Regions from separate parts of the Nitratireductor lacus genome, predicted to be linked through region 3. Evidence: predicted binding sites of a transcription regulator. Region 3 holds the regulator's gene; each other region holds the start of a gene.
The links. The regulator LexA, encoded in region 3, represses DNA repair genes until DNA is damaged. The targets are predictions, from matches to a motif close to TGTTCNNNNTGTGTTCNG.

Region 1 (3,593 bases), on a different contig from region 3:
CCATCGAGGACGAACTCTACTGGCTCGAACGCAACCGCAGGCCGATCCCCATCGACCTGGTCTATGTCCGTGCCATCGTCCGCACCGCGCGCCAGAAGCGCCTCTTCATTGCCTGCGACCCGGCGCCCTTCGACTCATTCTGAGCTTCAGGACAGGTTTTCCTTGAGGAAGGTCACCGTTCTCTGCCAGGCAAGGTCTGCGGCTTCCTTGTCGTATCGCGCCTCCGACGTGTCGTTGTTGAAGGCGTGGTTTACCCCCTCATAGACATGGATGGTGAACGTCTTCCCCGCCCCTTCGAGCGCGGTGCGATAAGCATCGATACCCGCGTTGATCCGCTCATCGAGCCCCGCATAGTGGAGCAGCAGTGGCGCCTCGATCTTCGAGACCTCGCCCGCATCGGCCTGACGCCCGTAATAGGCAACGCCTGCATCGAGCTCGGGATCGTTGACGGCAAGCTCATTCACCAGCCCTCCGCCCCAGCAGAAGCCGATGGCGCCGACATTGCCATTGGTCGCATCATGCCCGGCAAGAAACGCCCGTGTCGCAACCGCGTTGCGCACGGTCTGGCCACCGTCGAGTTGGCCGATCATTTCGCGCGCCCTGTCCTCATCCTCCGGCGTGCCGCCGGACGGCGACAGGAAATCGGGCGCCAGCGCAACAAACCCTTCAAGCGCCATGCGTCGCGCCACATCGCGGATATGCGGGTTGAGACCACGGTTCTCGTGAATGACGATCACGGCCGGCAATTTCCGCTCCACCCCCGCAGGGCGGACGAGATAGCCCATCATCTCCCCGCCGTCGCCGGCATAGGTGATGTCTTCCGCGGTGATGCGCGCGTCGTCTTCGGCGACCATGGCAGCGCGCGCGGAATTCGCTGCGAGCATCGGCACGATGGCTGCGGCCGCGGCTCCGGAACCCGCCAGCTTCGTCAGTCTGCTCATGAAGGCGCGGCGGTCGAGTGTGAGATGCGTGTATTCGTCATAGGCGTCAATCATCGCCTGGGTGATCTTCGGCTGATCCTGCATGAATTCCCTCCCGTTCGCTGGTTGGTTCCCGCCGCTTTGCAAGGTAGGGCCCAGCTGGAAAAGGTCCATTCACAGCCGCGTGAGTGCGCGGCAGTCCTTCCACCTCCGGCGGGGACTTCCTATATTTGGCGCACACAAAAAAGGAGCGATGCCTCATGTGGTCCATCGGAGAACTGTCGAAGCGCGTGGGCGTGAAGGTGCCGACAATCCGGTACTACGAAGAGACGGGTCTGATCGAGCCGCCCGAACGCTCCTCCGGCAACCAGCGTCGCTATGGCAGGCAGGCCATGGAGCGCCTCGCCTTCATCCGTCATGCCCGCGACCTGGGTCTCGGCATCGACGCCATCCGCTCACTCATCGAACTGAGCGGCCACCCCGAAAAGCCGTGCGAGGCGGCCGACAGCATCGCGCGCGAGCATCTCGTAGAAGTGCGCAAACGCATAGCGCGCCTGCAAAGGCTCGAACTCGAACTGCAGCGCATTGTCGATAGCTGCGACAGCGGCGCGGTCTGCGACTGCCACGTTCTACGGGCACTCGCAGACCATTCGCTGTGCGAAAGCGAGCACTGATCCTCAGAACGGGCAGCTTTGCCGGCTGTCAGCATCTTGGTTCATGGGCCACAAACCGGTACAAATAGAAAACATCCTTGGGCTTTGGCCCCCGAATCACCATATGCAGGTCCGATGTCCGGCTTCCCTGACGATATACCGTTCTTCGATGAGGACGACCCGACCCCGCCTCCCCCGGCAGCGCAGAAACCTTCGGGCATTGCAGCGCGCGCCATGGCCGCGCGCTCGGGCGGTCCCGACACGCGCTATCTCGATGCGCTCAATCCCGAGCAGCGTCTTGCCGTGGAGACGACCGAAGGTCCCGTCCTGGTGCTCGCTGGCGCCGGCACCGGCAAGACACGGGTTCTGACCACCCGCATCGCGCATATTCTGGCCTCCGGCCGCGCCTATCCCTCGCAGATCCTCGCCGTGACCTTCACCAACAAGGCCGCCCGCGAGATGAAGCTGCGCATCGGCACGCTGGTGGGCGAGGCCATCGAGGGCATGCCGTGGCTCGGCACCTTCCACTCAATCGGCGTCAAGATCCTGCGCAAACATGCAGAACTTGCGGGCCTGAAGAGCTCCTTCACCATTCTCGACACCGACGACCAGATCCGCCTCCTGAAGCAGATCATCCAGGCAGAGGGGCTGGACGACAAGCGCTGGCCGCCACGCCAGTTCGCCCAGATGATCGATGGCTGGAAGAACAAGGGGCTCGCCCCGAAGGAGATCCCCGAGGGGGATGCGCGTGCCTTCGCCAATGGCAAGGGCCGCGAGCTTTACACCGCCTATCAGGAGCGCCTGAAGACGCTCAACGCCGTCGATTTCGGCGATCTCCTGTGCCATCCGATCCGCATTCTGCGCGACAATCCGGATGTGCTTTCAGAGTATCACCGCAGGTTCCGCTACATCCTCGTCGACGAGTATCAGGACACCAACACCGCACAATATCTGTGGCTGCGCCTCCTCGCCCAGCGCCCCAAGAGCACCGAACCGGTCAATATCTGCTGCGTCGGCGACGACGACCAGTCCATCTATGGCTGGCGCGGCGCGGAAGTGGACAACATCCTGCGCTTCGAGAAGGATTTTCCAGGCGCCGCCGTCATTAGGCTGGAGCGCAATTACCGCTCCACCGCGCATATTCTGGGCGCCGCCTCCCATCTCATCGCCAACAATGAAGGCCGCCTCGGCAAAACCCTCTTCACCGAGCATTCCGACCCCGACGACCCCAAGGTGAAGGTCCACGCCGCCTGGGATTCGGAAGAGGAAGCCCGCGCCGTCGGCGAGGAGATCGAGGCGCTTCAGGTGAAGGGCCACGCGCTCAACGACATCGCCATCCTCGTGCGCGCCTCCTTCCAGATGCGCGAGTTCGAAGACCGTTTCGTCACGCTGGGGCTCAACTACCGCGTCATCGGCGGCCCGCGCTTCTATGAGCGCATGGAGATCCGCGACGCGCTTGCCTATTTCCGCATCGTCGCGCAGGCGGCGGACGACCTCGCCTTCGAGCGCATCGTCAATGTGCCCAAGCGCGGGCTTGGCGAAGCCAGCGTCCGGCAGATTCACGATGTCTCGCGCATGCGCGAGGCCCCCCTCCTCCAGGCCGCGCGCGATCTCGTCGGCACGGAGGAGATGAAGCCCAAGCCGCGCGCCTCGCTGCGCACGCTTGTCGACAATATCGAGCGCTGGCAGGGCATGCTCGATCGCACGCCGCACACCGAACTTGCCGAGATCATCCTCGAGGAGTCCGGCTATACGGATATGTGGAAGAACGACCGCTCCGCCGAAGCGCCGGGCCGGCTGGAAAACCTCAAGGAGCTGATCCGCTCCATGGAGGATTATGACAGCCTGCGCGGCTTCCTGGAGCATGTGGCTCTCGTCATGGATGCCGAGCGCGACGAGGAACTCGACGCCGTCAGCCTGATGACGCTGCATTCGGCCAAGGGTCTCGAATTCCCCACCGTGTTCCTGCCCGGCTGGGAGGAAGGTCTCTTCCCCCACCAGCGCGCCCTCGATGAGGGCG
Region 2 (3,593 bases), on a different contig from region 3:
GGCAGCATTCCGGATCTCGGTGCTGCAATCGCCGGCAATGCCGCCACGGGTCTGATCGAGGCTGCCGAGGAACAGGCTCTCTGGCGCCGCTTTGGACTTTGACGAGGCGCGCCCGGGCGTTAAACTCGCGCGCGTGAAACCGGAGGATCGACAATGCCGCAACTGATCTTCTTTGCCGCGGTGGGCGTGGTGGCCTATGTCGGCTACCGCAAGTTCGTCCGCGAGGCAGAGCGCGTCACCGCAAAGGCGCGGCGCGCGCGCAGGGAAGCGGCGAATGGCAGCATGGGTACGCTCGTCTACGACCCGAAGACCGGCGAATACCGCGTCGCCAAAGACTGATACCTGAGTAGAAGCATGCAAAGCATGATCGCCCCCGCCAAGGTGAATCTGGCGTTGCACGTCACCGGACGGCGCGTCGACGGCTATCATCTGCTGGACAGCCTTGTCGCCTTTTCCAGCCATGGCGACCTGCTCGAGGTGGAAGACGGGGCGGAAGACGATTTCTTCGTTTCCGGCCACTTCGCCGCACATGTCCCGATCGGCGAGACCAATCTTGTCACCCGTGCCCGCGATCTTCTGCGTGAAACATTCGGGGAGAGAGCCCACGCACCCGTCCATCTGCACCTTGAAAAGAACCTGCCCGTCGCCTCCGGCATCGGTGGCGGCTCGGCCGATGCGGCTGCCGCGCTCAGGCTTCTCGTCCACCACTGGCAGATCGACATCGAGGAGGTCGCGCTCGCCAAGCTCGGCCTCAGTCTTGGCGCGGATGTCCCCATGTGCCTGTCCTCGAGACCGCTCCTTGCGCGCGGCATTGGCGATGCGCTTGAGGAACTGCCGCATTTCCCCGCCCTGCCGCTTGTTCTGGTGAACCCCAACATCCCGCTCTCCACGCCCGAGGTGTTTTCCAGGCTTGAGCGGCGCGACAATCCCCCCCTTTCGCCCCTCGGCGCATTCACCGACACGGTCTCTGCCGCCCATTGGCTGAAGGAGGCGCGCAATGATCTTGAAGAACCTGCCTGTCAGCTCGTGCCACAGATCGAGGATGCGCGCGATGCGCTGAGGCGAGCCGGTGCGCTTTTCGCCCGCATGTCGGGCTCCGGCGCCACTTGCTTCGGCGTCTTTTCCACCCGGCCCGAGGCTGATCAGGCAGCGGCCCTTCTTGAAGAGCGCCATCCCGACTGGTTTGTCCTCGCCACCGAAACGCGCTCCCCCGTTCCCACGCAAGCCGAGCACGACCATGTCCACTACGCCCGTGCGTGAATTCATCCCCGTCCGCTTCGCGGTGCTGACCGTTTCCGACACGCGCGGCCTTGAGGACGACCGCTCCGGCCAGACCCTGGCCGATCGCATCGAAGCTGCCGGCCACACGCTCGCCGACCGAAAGATCGTCGCAGACGATATCGAAGCCATCCAGATGGCCGTCAAACTGTGGTGTGCCGATCCCGGCGTCGATGCCGTCATCACCACGGGCGGCACCGGCTTCACCGGGCGCGACGTGACGCCAGAGGCGCTGGAACCGCTGTTCGACAAGCGCATGGACGGGTTTTCGCAGGTCTTCCACCGCATCTCATACGAAAAAATCGGTACCTCCACCGTCCAGTCGCGCGCCACCGCAGGGCTTATCGACCAAACCTTCGTCTTCGTGTTGCCGGGCTCCACCGGCGCCTGCCGCGACGCCTGGGACGGTATCCTGAAAGACCAGTTCGACTACCGGCACATGCCGTGCAATTTCGTGGAAATCATGCCGCGCCTTGCCGAGCATCTGAAACGCGGCGGCCGCAAGTCCGCATGATCCCTTCCTGAGCTTGAAAACCTGAAGCATTTTGCAGTCAGGTGGAATCACCTGACGTCCGCACAAATGCGGAAAAACAGACAGATAGAGCGGAGCAGCGTTTCCGTGAAACGGTGAACCGCTCTGAAGACTGCGGCACCGTCCCCGCGCCCCCTTTTGCACGCCTGTGGAAAACTCGCGCGCCTCGATTCTGCCAAAAGTTCTTGCTTTGTTCTCGTTCTTCGAATAGGAATAGATTCATCGGCAGCGACGCTGATTCTGCTTTCGGCTTTAGTCCCCGCGTACTGGAAAGCCAGCGAAATCGCTCAGTCATGGAGCAAGCCATGGAACAGATTGTGAGAGCAGATGCAGCCGCCTTCGATGGCGGCGGGGCCGCGATGGCCAACACGGTGATCGACCGGTCGGGCATTCGCATCGATTCCGAGCGTCGCCGGGGCCGGGCCGCGGGCATCAACCCGTCCGGCCGCTATGAACCGGTCTCCCGTCATGTCTTTGACGATGGCTGGGGTTCGCTTGAGGAATTGCCGCCCTTCAAGACCGAGGTCCAGGTGGAGAGGCCGCGCACCATCATCACGCGCAACACCTCGCCCGACATCTCCTTTGACCGGTCCATCAATCCCTATCGCGGCTGCGAACATGGCTGCGTCTACTGTTTTGCACGTCCCACCCATGCCTATATGGGTCTGTCGGCGGGGCTCGACTTCGAGGCGAAGCTCTTTGCCAAGCCGGATGCCGCCCGGCTTCTGGAACGCGAGATTTCCAAACCGGGTTATCAGCCGCGCACCATCGCCATCGGCACCAACACCGATCCCTACCAGCCCATCGAGAAGAAATACCGCATCATGCGCGAGATTCTCGAAGTGCTTGAGGCGCACGGACACCCGGTCGGCATCGTCACCAAGTCGGCGCTCGTCATGCGCGACATGGATATCCTCTCCCGGATGGCCGAACAGGGGCTGGCGAAGGTGGCGCTTTCCATCACGACGCTCGACCGCAAGCTTGCCCGCACCATGGAGCCGCGCGCGGCAACGCCCCCGCGACGTCTGGAGACCGTGCGGGCGCTGAGTGAAGCCGGCATCCCGACATCGGTGATGATGGGGCCTGTCATTCCCGGCATCACCGATTGCGAGATAGAACGCATCCTGGAATCGGCGGCCACTGCCGGCGCGCGCGAGGCGGGCTATATCATCCTGCGCCTGCCGCTCGAGGTCAGCCCCATTTTCAAGGAGTGGCTTCTGCGCCATGCACCCGACCGTTATCGCCACGTCCTGTCCCTGATCCGCTCCATGCGCGGCGGCAAGGATTACGACGCCGAATGGGGCAAGCGGATGAAGGGCACCGGCCCTTATGCCTGGCAGATCGGCCGGCGCTTCGAGATCGCGGCAAAGCGGCTCGGGCTCAACCAGGAAAAACGCAGGCTGAGAACGGACCTGTTCAGGCAGCCGCAGCCGGGAGGCGAACAGCTCATGCTGCTTTGACAGCGCCCTGCCCGATCCGCCTCCTGCTTCGGCATCGCAGATCGACGCATCGGAGCGGCACCCTGTTTCCGTAAAACGGCGCCGTTTCCGACAGCACACCCTTCCCGTCCGGCTTGCATCCCCGTAGCCGACGGAAGCTTCCCGGCCCATCCGCCCCCTCGTTGCCGGGAGGCCCTTGCGGAGAATCGGAAGCGATGCGAGCATCGCCGCATCATGGCTCGCACGCGTTCCGATTCTCCCACTCTTTTCGACCTGCCCGTTCGTCCCGACTTCCAGATGGAGGCCGGCCTTCTGCGCGAGGGGCTTGCTCCCGTGGCAGGGCT
Region 3 (3,593 bases):
CCGTTGAGCGATGGCTTGTGGTGGATGCGCTGTTCGGCGCTGGTCTGTCGAAGCCTGTCGAAGGGCGCGAGGCTGCAATCATAGAACGGGTGCGCACCAGCGGGCTCCCCGTGGTGTCGATCGATTTGCCGTCCGGCGTTTCCGGGCTTACCGGGAAGCCGCTTGGTACTGCGTTCCAGGCGGATATGACCGTGACCTTCTTCCGCAAGAAGCCGGGGCACGTGCTCGTGCCCGGCCGACAGATGTGCGGTGTGCTTCTTGTCGCGGATATCGGCATAGCCGAAACAACGCTGGATCGAGCCGAATGCAACACATGGGAGAACCGACCCGCGCTGTGGCGGGCGACCTTTCCGGAGATCGGCATCAGCGCCCACAAATATTCGCGCGGGCATGTGGCCGTCATATCCGGTGGCGCCACGTCTACGGGAGCAGCGCGTCTTGCAGCGCGCGGTGCTGCGCGGGCGGGGGCGGGCGCCGTGACCGTGCTTTCACCCGCCAACGCGCTCTCCGTCAACGCTATGCATCTGACCTCGATCATGCTGCGCAGGGCCGATACGGCGGACGAACTGGAGGCGTTCATCCGTGACCGCGCGCCTTCCGGTGCAGTGCTGGGGCCAGGGGCAGGAACAGGCGAGCGGACGCGAGGTTTTGCGCGCAGCCTTCTCGATCAGGTGGACGATGTGGGCGGGCTGGTTTTCGATGCGGATGCAATCACCGCCTTTCGCGGCGATCCGGAGACGCTTTTCGCCATGATCAAGGCCTCCGCCGCGCAGGTCGTTCTGACACCCCACGAAGGCGAGTTCGGCCGCCTGTTTGCAGGTCTTGAAGATGCGCCGGAGGTCTCGAAAGTGGAGCGGGCCCGGGAGGCAGCCATGCGATCCGGTGCGATAATCGTGCTCAAGGGACCGGATACGGTGGTTGCGGCGCCCGACGGGCGGGCAGCCATCAATGTGAACGCAACGCAGCACCTGGCGACAGCCGGCTCAGGCGATGTCCTGTCCGGGATCGTGGCTGGTCTGATGGCGCAGAGGATGCCGGCGTTTGAAGCAGCCTGCGCGGGTGTCTGGCTTCATGCGGAGGCCGGCGGAGTGTTCGGCCGCGGGCTTATCGCCGAGGATCTGCCCGAGATGCTGCCCCGGGTTCTGCGGTCTCAGTTCCCGGAACATGTCCGCTGAAAGGTCGAAGCGAGCGGGACGTACCGGCGGGGAGAAACGAAAGGGGTGTACCCGGCTGTGGAAGAAAAGTGGGGGGCTACACAGACGGCTCGACCCGCCGTCGCCGCGTTGGAGGATTTTGCAGTCAGGTTTTTCCACCTGACTGCAACATACTTCAGTAACGGCGCATCAATCCAACCAGACGTCCCTGAACCTTGACCCTGTCAGGGCCAAAAATCCGCGTTTCATAGGCCGGGTTTGCAGCTTCAAGGGCAATCGACGCGCCTTTGCGGCGAAAGCGTTTCAGGGTTGCTTCTTCCTGATCCACCAGCGCGACCACGATCTCGCCCGGATTGGCGGTCTGGGTTTCGCGGATGATGACGGTATCGCCATCGAAGATCCCCGCCTCGATCATGGAATCGCCCCTGACCTCCAGCGCGTAATGATCGCCGCCGCTCAGCATGTCCGGGGGGACGGCGATGGAATGCGTCTGGTGCTGAATGGCATCAATAGGGACGCCTGCAGCAATGCGGCCCATCACCGGCACGGAAACGACGCCGGCAAGACCGTCATCATTGCTGGCAGCCGGTTTTGGCTGGGGCGAGGGGGCTTTGCCGAGGCTGCCTTCAATGACGCTGGGCGAGAATTTTCGTGCGCCGGGGTTCAGGCCGGGAGCAATCGAATCGGGAAGGCGCAGAACTTCCAGGGCACGGGCCCGATTGGGAAGCCTGCGAATGAAGCCACGCTCCTCGAGGGCGGTGATCAACCGATGAATGCCGGATTTCGAGGCAAGGTCCAGCGCTTCCTTCATTTCATCGAAGGAGGGCGGGATTCCTGTTTCCTTCAGCCGCTCGTGGATGAACAGGAGAAGTTCGTGCTGCTTGCGGGTCAGCATGGGCGCCACCGAGAATCAGTTAAAAACAAAACCAGAACATACTCTATATGTTCCAGTTGTGTTCCGCAACTCCCGGCATTTGTGCGCGGTTTACCGGGGCTACGGCGCCGCAAACAGCGCCTTGGCGCCGTCGGCGACGAACTGCACGGCGAGGGCAGCCAGTATAACGCCGAGAAGGCGCGTCAGGATCGAGCGTCCCGTCTCGCCAAGAAACCGGTCGACGCGCTCGGCGAGCGTGAAGACGGCGTAGGTGATGATGATCGTTGTGGCCAGTATTGCCAGCAGTGCCGCGCTTCCGGCCAGGCCGCTAAAGGAGCCTGAGAGAAGAACGGTGGCCGAAATCGCGCCAGGGCCGGCTATCAAGGGGATCGCCAGCGGAAAGGCGGCGATGTTTCGGATCATGTCGCGGGTGATGGCGCGCTCGGCGCTCTTCTCATGGCGTTCCTGGCGGCGCTCGAAGATCATTTCGAAGGCGATGAAAAAGAGAAGCAGGCCGCCCGCCACGCGGAAAGCGGGAAGTGTGATCCCGAACACGGAGAGTATGGCGCTGCCGGCCACGCCGAAGAGAGCGAGGACCGCGAAGCCGATGATCGCCGCCCGAACGGCGACCTGGTTGCGCTCTGACCGGTTCATGCCCACCGTCAGGGCGAGAAAGAGCGGGGCGAGGCCTGGTGGGTCCACGGTCACGAGCAGTGTGACAAAGGCATTGAATGCGGTCTCGTAGCCTGGCATGAGGTCCTCCCTTGCAACTGTCTAGCCCAGTCGGGAGGCTTCGGAAAAGACCCGATTGTGTCCCCTGGCGGGCGGTCTGCGGCAATTTGTCAGTGAAATCATTCACAGACCTTCCATATGCATCTGAAATCGCGTTGGATTTCCCCGGCTTCAATCGCTGCTTCGATTGGAGAATCAACGGCGCTTCATATATAAGAAGTCAGTGATTCCTTATTTTGTGTGTGACACGATTTGACTGACCAGACGACGCCGACCGGACCGGGCGAGCCCGACGACATCGAGCCGATTTCCATTATCGAGGAGATGCAGCGCTCCTATCTCGACTACGCGATGAGCGTGATCGTGAGCCGCGCTCTTCCGGATGCGCGCGACGGGTTGAAGCCGGTGCACCGGCGCATTCTCTACGCCTCGCACGAGAGCGGCTATCACTGGAACCGCAAATATGTGAAATCGGCGCGCCCGGTCGCCGACGTGATGGGTAAATACCACCCCCATGGCGACGCGGCGATTTATGACGCGCTGGTGCGCATGGCGCAGGACTGGTCCATGCGCCTGCCGCTTATCGACGGTCAGGGCAATTTCGGCTCCATCGACGGCGATCCGCCGGCGGCCATGCGCTACACCGAGTCGCGGCTCACCAAAGGCGCTCACGAGCTTCTGGAAGACATCGACAAGGAAACGGTCGATTTCCAGGACACGTATGACGGCTCCTCCAGCGAGCCCAAGGTGCTTCCCGCACGCTATCCGAACCTCCTGGTCAATGGTTCCGGCGGTATCGCGGTCGGCATGGCGACCAATATTCCTCCGCATAA
Region 4 (3,593 bases), 210 kb from region 3:
GCTGGAGAGTATCGGTGCAACGCCCGGACAGCCGGGCCCGGTACAGGATGCTGCTGAACTGGCCGGCCTTCTGAGGTCCATCCATCTCGACGCGCTGCGTGAAAACGCCCGCGTGCAGGCGCAGGCTATCGCTGCTGCCTGAACCCGCAGAAAATTCAAATATCCAGCTCTTCTGCGAACTCGGCATTTTCCTGGATAAAGCGGAAACGCGCCTCGGGCTTCGTCCCCATCAGGGAATCGATCGTGCTCTTCGTTGCTTCCTGACCGCCCAGGACCGTAACACGTAGCAATGTTCGCTTGGCAGGGTCCATGGTCGTTTCCTTGAGCTGGCTCGCCATCATCTCGCCAAGGCCCTTGAAACGGCCGATCTCGACCTTGCCGCGACCGGTGAACTCGGTTTCCAGAAGTTCGTCCTTATGCGCATCATCGCGCGCATACATGGTCTTGCCGCCCTGGCTGATGCGGTAGAGCGGGGGCACAGCCATGTAGAGATGCCCGTTTTCGATGAGCTGCGGCATTTCCTGATAGAAAAAGGTAATCAGCAGAGAAGCAATGTGCGCGCCGTCGACGTCGGCGTCGGTCATGATGATGACGCGGTCGTAGCGAAGGTCGTCTTCGCGGTATTTCGAGCGCGTGCCGCAGCCGAGCGCCTGGGTGATGTCGGATATCTGCTGGTTAGCGGCGAGCTTGCCCGTGCCGGCGCTGGCGACGTTCAGGATCTTGCCGCGCAGCGGCAGAACGGCCTGGCTGGCGCGGTTGCGCGCCTGTTTGGCGGAGCCACCGGCCGAGTCACCCTCGACGATGAAGATTTCGGCACCCGCTGCCGCACCCATAGTGCAGTCGGCGAGCTTTCCGGGAAGGCGCAGCTTGCGCACGGCGCTCTTGCGGCTGACCTCGCGCTCCTGACGGCGGCGCAGGCGCTCGTCGGCGCGGGCGACGACCCATTCGAGGAGCTTGGAGGCTTCCTGCGGGTTTTCGGCCAGCCAGTGATCGAAGGGATCGCGCACGGCGTTTTCGACAATGCGCATCGCAGCTGCCGTCGCCAGCTTGTCCTTGGTCTGGCCGACGAATTCCGGCTCGCGCACAAAGACCGAGAGCATGCCGGCGGCCGAGATCATCACGTCTTCGGAGGTGATGATGGAGGCCCGCTTGTTGCCAGTGAGTTCGGCATAGCCGCGCAGACCACGCAGAAGCGCATTGCGGAAACCGGTCTCGTGCGTCCCGCCCTCCGGCGTGGGCACGGTGTTACAGTAGGAATTGAGCATGGCGTCGCCGCCATACCAGGTGATCGCCCATTCAACCGCGCCATGACCGGAGTTCTTTTCGCTACGGCCGGAGAACACTTCCTTCGTGACCTGAAACTGGCCGTCCAGCGAGGCGTTCAGATAGTCCTTGAGACCACCTGGGAAGTGGAAGGTCGCCTTTTCCGGCGTTTCGTCCTTTTCGCCAATCAGCTCGGGCGCGCAGACCCAGCGTATTTCGACACCGCCAAAGAGATAGGCTTTGGACCGCGCCATGCGGTAGAGGCGTGCGGGTTCGAATTTCGCGCCCTTGCCGAAGATCTGTTCGTCTGGCTTGAACCGCACCCTCGTGCCGCGCCGGTTGTGAACGTCGCCAAGCTTTTCAAGCCCGCCCTGCGGCAGGCCGCGCGAAAAGGTCTGGCGGAAGAGCTGGCGATTGCGGGCAACCTCAACCTGAAGGAGTTCGGACAGGGCGTTGACTACGGACACGCCAACGCCGTGAAGGCCGCCGGAGGTTTCGTAGACCTTGGAATCGAATTTACCACCGGCGTGCAGCGTCGTCATGATGACTTCGAGAGCCGACTTGTCCTTGAATTTCGGGTGCGGGTCCACCGGGATGCCGCGACCATTGTCGGTGACGGCGAGATAGCCTTCCGCATCAAGCTCCACTTCAATGAAGGTGGCGTGGCCGGCCACAGCCTCATCCATGGAGTTGTCGATGACTTCGGCGAACAGGTGATGCAGCGCTTTGTCGTCGGTGCCGCCGATATACATGCCGGGACGGCGACGGACGGGCTCAAGGCCTTCCAGAACCTCAATGTCGGCCGCGCTGTACCCATCGCTGGAAGCATCGGGCGATGCAGACGGTGCTGGGCGCGCAGCGGGCTTGCGCTCGGGCGCTGCCGGCTCCGGTGCCTTCGCACGTTCCACATTGGCGGTCATTCCGGCGAAAAGGTCGTTGTTGTCGTCCATGAAGCGTGTGGTGTCCTGTCCGCGAATCACATCGCAGTTTGCCATGGTTTGCAAGGCAAAGCGAAGCCTGTTCCGGTTCCGTTCGGAGTGTGTGGACGACGCTCTACCAGAAAGCGCGGGCCTCAGCCAAGAGGTGCGGCAAAAATGAGCGATCATCTCCCCAGATGGGGAGATGATCCGTTTCGTGCTGGTTAGCTTGCCAGTGCCTCGATGGGCGGGCAGGCGCAGACGAGATTGCGGTCGCCGCTGACATTATCGACGCGCGAGACCGGCGGCCAGTATTTGGATGCGGACGCCAGCGAACCTTCGGGGAAGGCGGCTTCGCTGCGGCTGTAGGGGTGTGTCCACTCGTCACCCATCAGCTCCATCGCGGTGTGCGGTGCATTGGTGAGCGGATTGTCATCCTTCGGCCATTCGCCCTTTTCCACCTTCGCAGCTTCCTCAGCGATGGAGATCATCGCCTGACAGAAGCGGTCGACTTCGCTCTTCGGCTCCGATTCCGTCGGCTCCACCATCAGCGTGCCCGCAACTGGGAAGCTCATGGTCGGGGCGTGGAAGCCATAATCGATCAGCCGCTTTGCGATGTCGTCGACTGTGATGCCGGCGCGATCCTTGAAGACCCGCGTGTCGAGAATGCACTCATGCGCGACACGGTCGTTGCGGCCCTTGTAGAGCACCGGGTAGTGCTCTTTCAGGCTGTGGGCGATGTAGTTGGCGTTGAGGATCGCGGTTTCCGTCGCCCGCTTGAGGCCGTCGCCGCCCATCATGCGGATATACATCCACGTGATCGGCAGGATCGACGCGCTGCCATAGGGGGCTGCCGCCACCGCATGGCTGCTGCCGAGCGCCACATGCCCCGGCACGAAGGGCTTCAGATGCGCCTTGACGCCGATGGGGCCGACGCCCGGTCCACCGCCGCCATGGGGAATGCAGAAGGTCTTGTGCAGGTTCAGGTGGCAGACATCCGCACCCAGATCACCCGGACGGGCAAGCCCGACCATGGCGTTGAGATTGGCGCCGTCGAAATAGACCTGGCCGCCATGCTCGTGGATCACCGCGCACATGTCGCGCACGCCTTCCTCGAACACACCATGGGTCGACGGGTAGGTCAGCATCAGCGCCGCCAGCCTGTCGGCATGCTCTTCCGCCTTCGCCTTCAGGTCGTCCTGATCGATATTGCCATCTTCCGTGCAGCGCACGACCACCACCTGCATGCCGGCCATGGAGGCAGACGCCGGGTTGGTGCCATGGGCGGAGGAGGGGATAAGGCAGATGTCGCGGTCGCCTTCGCCACGCTCGGCGTGGTAGCGGCGGATGGCCAGAAGGCCTGCATATTCGCCCTGGCTGCCGGCATTGGGCTGCAGCGAGACTGCATCGAAG

Region 1: the regulator LexA is predicted to act here: its motif matches at 1,651-1,668, upstream of AC07E3_RS05075 (ATP-dependent helicase).
Region 2: the regulator LexA is predicted to act here: its motif matches at 1,991-2,008, upstream of AC07E3_RS11065 (PA0069 family radical SAM protein).
Region 4: the regulator LexA is predicted to act here: its motif matches at 2,282-2,299, upstream of parE (DNA topoisomerase IV subunit B).

What each region holds. Positions count from the first base shown of each region.
Region 1 covers NZ_JBWKMB010000004.1:160,002-163,594, forward strand. Annotated here, with positions in the region: gene AC07E3_RS05060 (hypothetical protein) at 1-143, shown strand, start outside; gene AC07E3_RS05065 (dienelactone hydrolase family protein) at 147-1,025, opposite strand; gene AC07E3_RS05070 (MerR family transcriptional regulator) at 1,181-1,594, shown strand; gene AC07E3_RS05075 (ATP-dependent helicase) at 1,709-3,593, shown strand, end outside.
Region 2 covers NZ_JBWKMB010000011.1:48,285-51,877, forward strand. Annotated here, with positions in the region: gene AC07E3_RS11045 (S49 family peptidase) at 1-102, shown strand, start outside; gene AC07E3_RS11050 (hypothetical protein) at 154-339, shown strand; gene AC07E3_RS11055 (4-(cytidine 5'-diphospho)-2-C-methyl-D-erythritol kinase) at 364-1,260, shown strand; gene moaB (molybdenum cofactor biosynthesis protein B) at 1,238-1,792, shown strand; gene AC07E3_RS11065 (PA0069 family radical SAM protein) at 2,116-3,270, shown strand; gene AC07E3_RS11070 (ribonuclease HII) at 3,484-3,593, shown strand, end outside.
Region 3 covers NZ_JBWKMB010000001.1:92,233-95,825, reverse strand. Annotated here, with positions in the region: gene AC07E3_RS00475 (NAD(P)H-hydrate dehydratase) at 1-1,175, shown strand, start outside; gene lexA (transcriptional repressor LexA) at 1,330-2,049, opposite strand; gene AC07E3_RS00465 (MarC family protein) at 2,149-2,781, opposite strand; gene gyrA (DNA gyrase subunit A) at 3,013-3,593, shown strand, end outside.
Region 4 covers NZ_JBWKMB010000001.1:303,144-306,736, reverse strand. Annotated here, with positions in the region: gene AC07E3_RS01515 (DUF2336 domain-containing protein) at 1-142, shown strand, start outside; gene parE (DNA topoisomerase IV subunit B) at 156-2,213, opposite strand; gene gcvP (aminomethyl-transferring glycine dehydrogenase) at 2,405-3,593, opposite strand, start outside.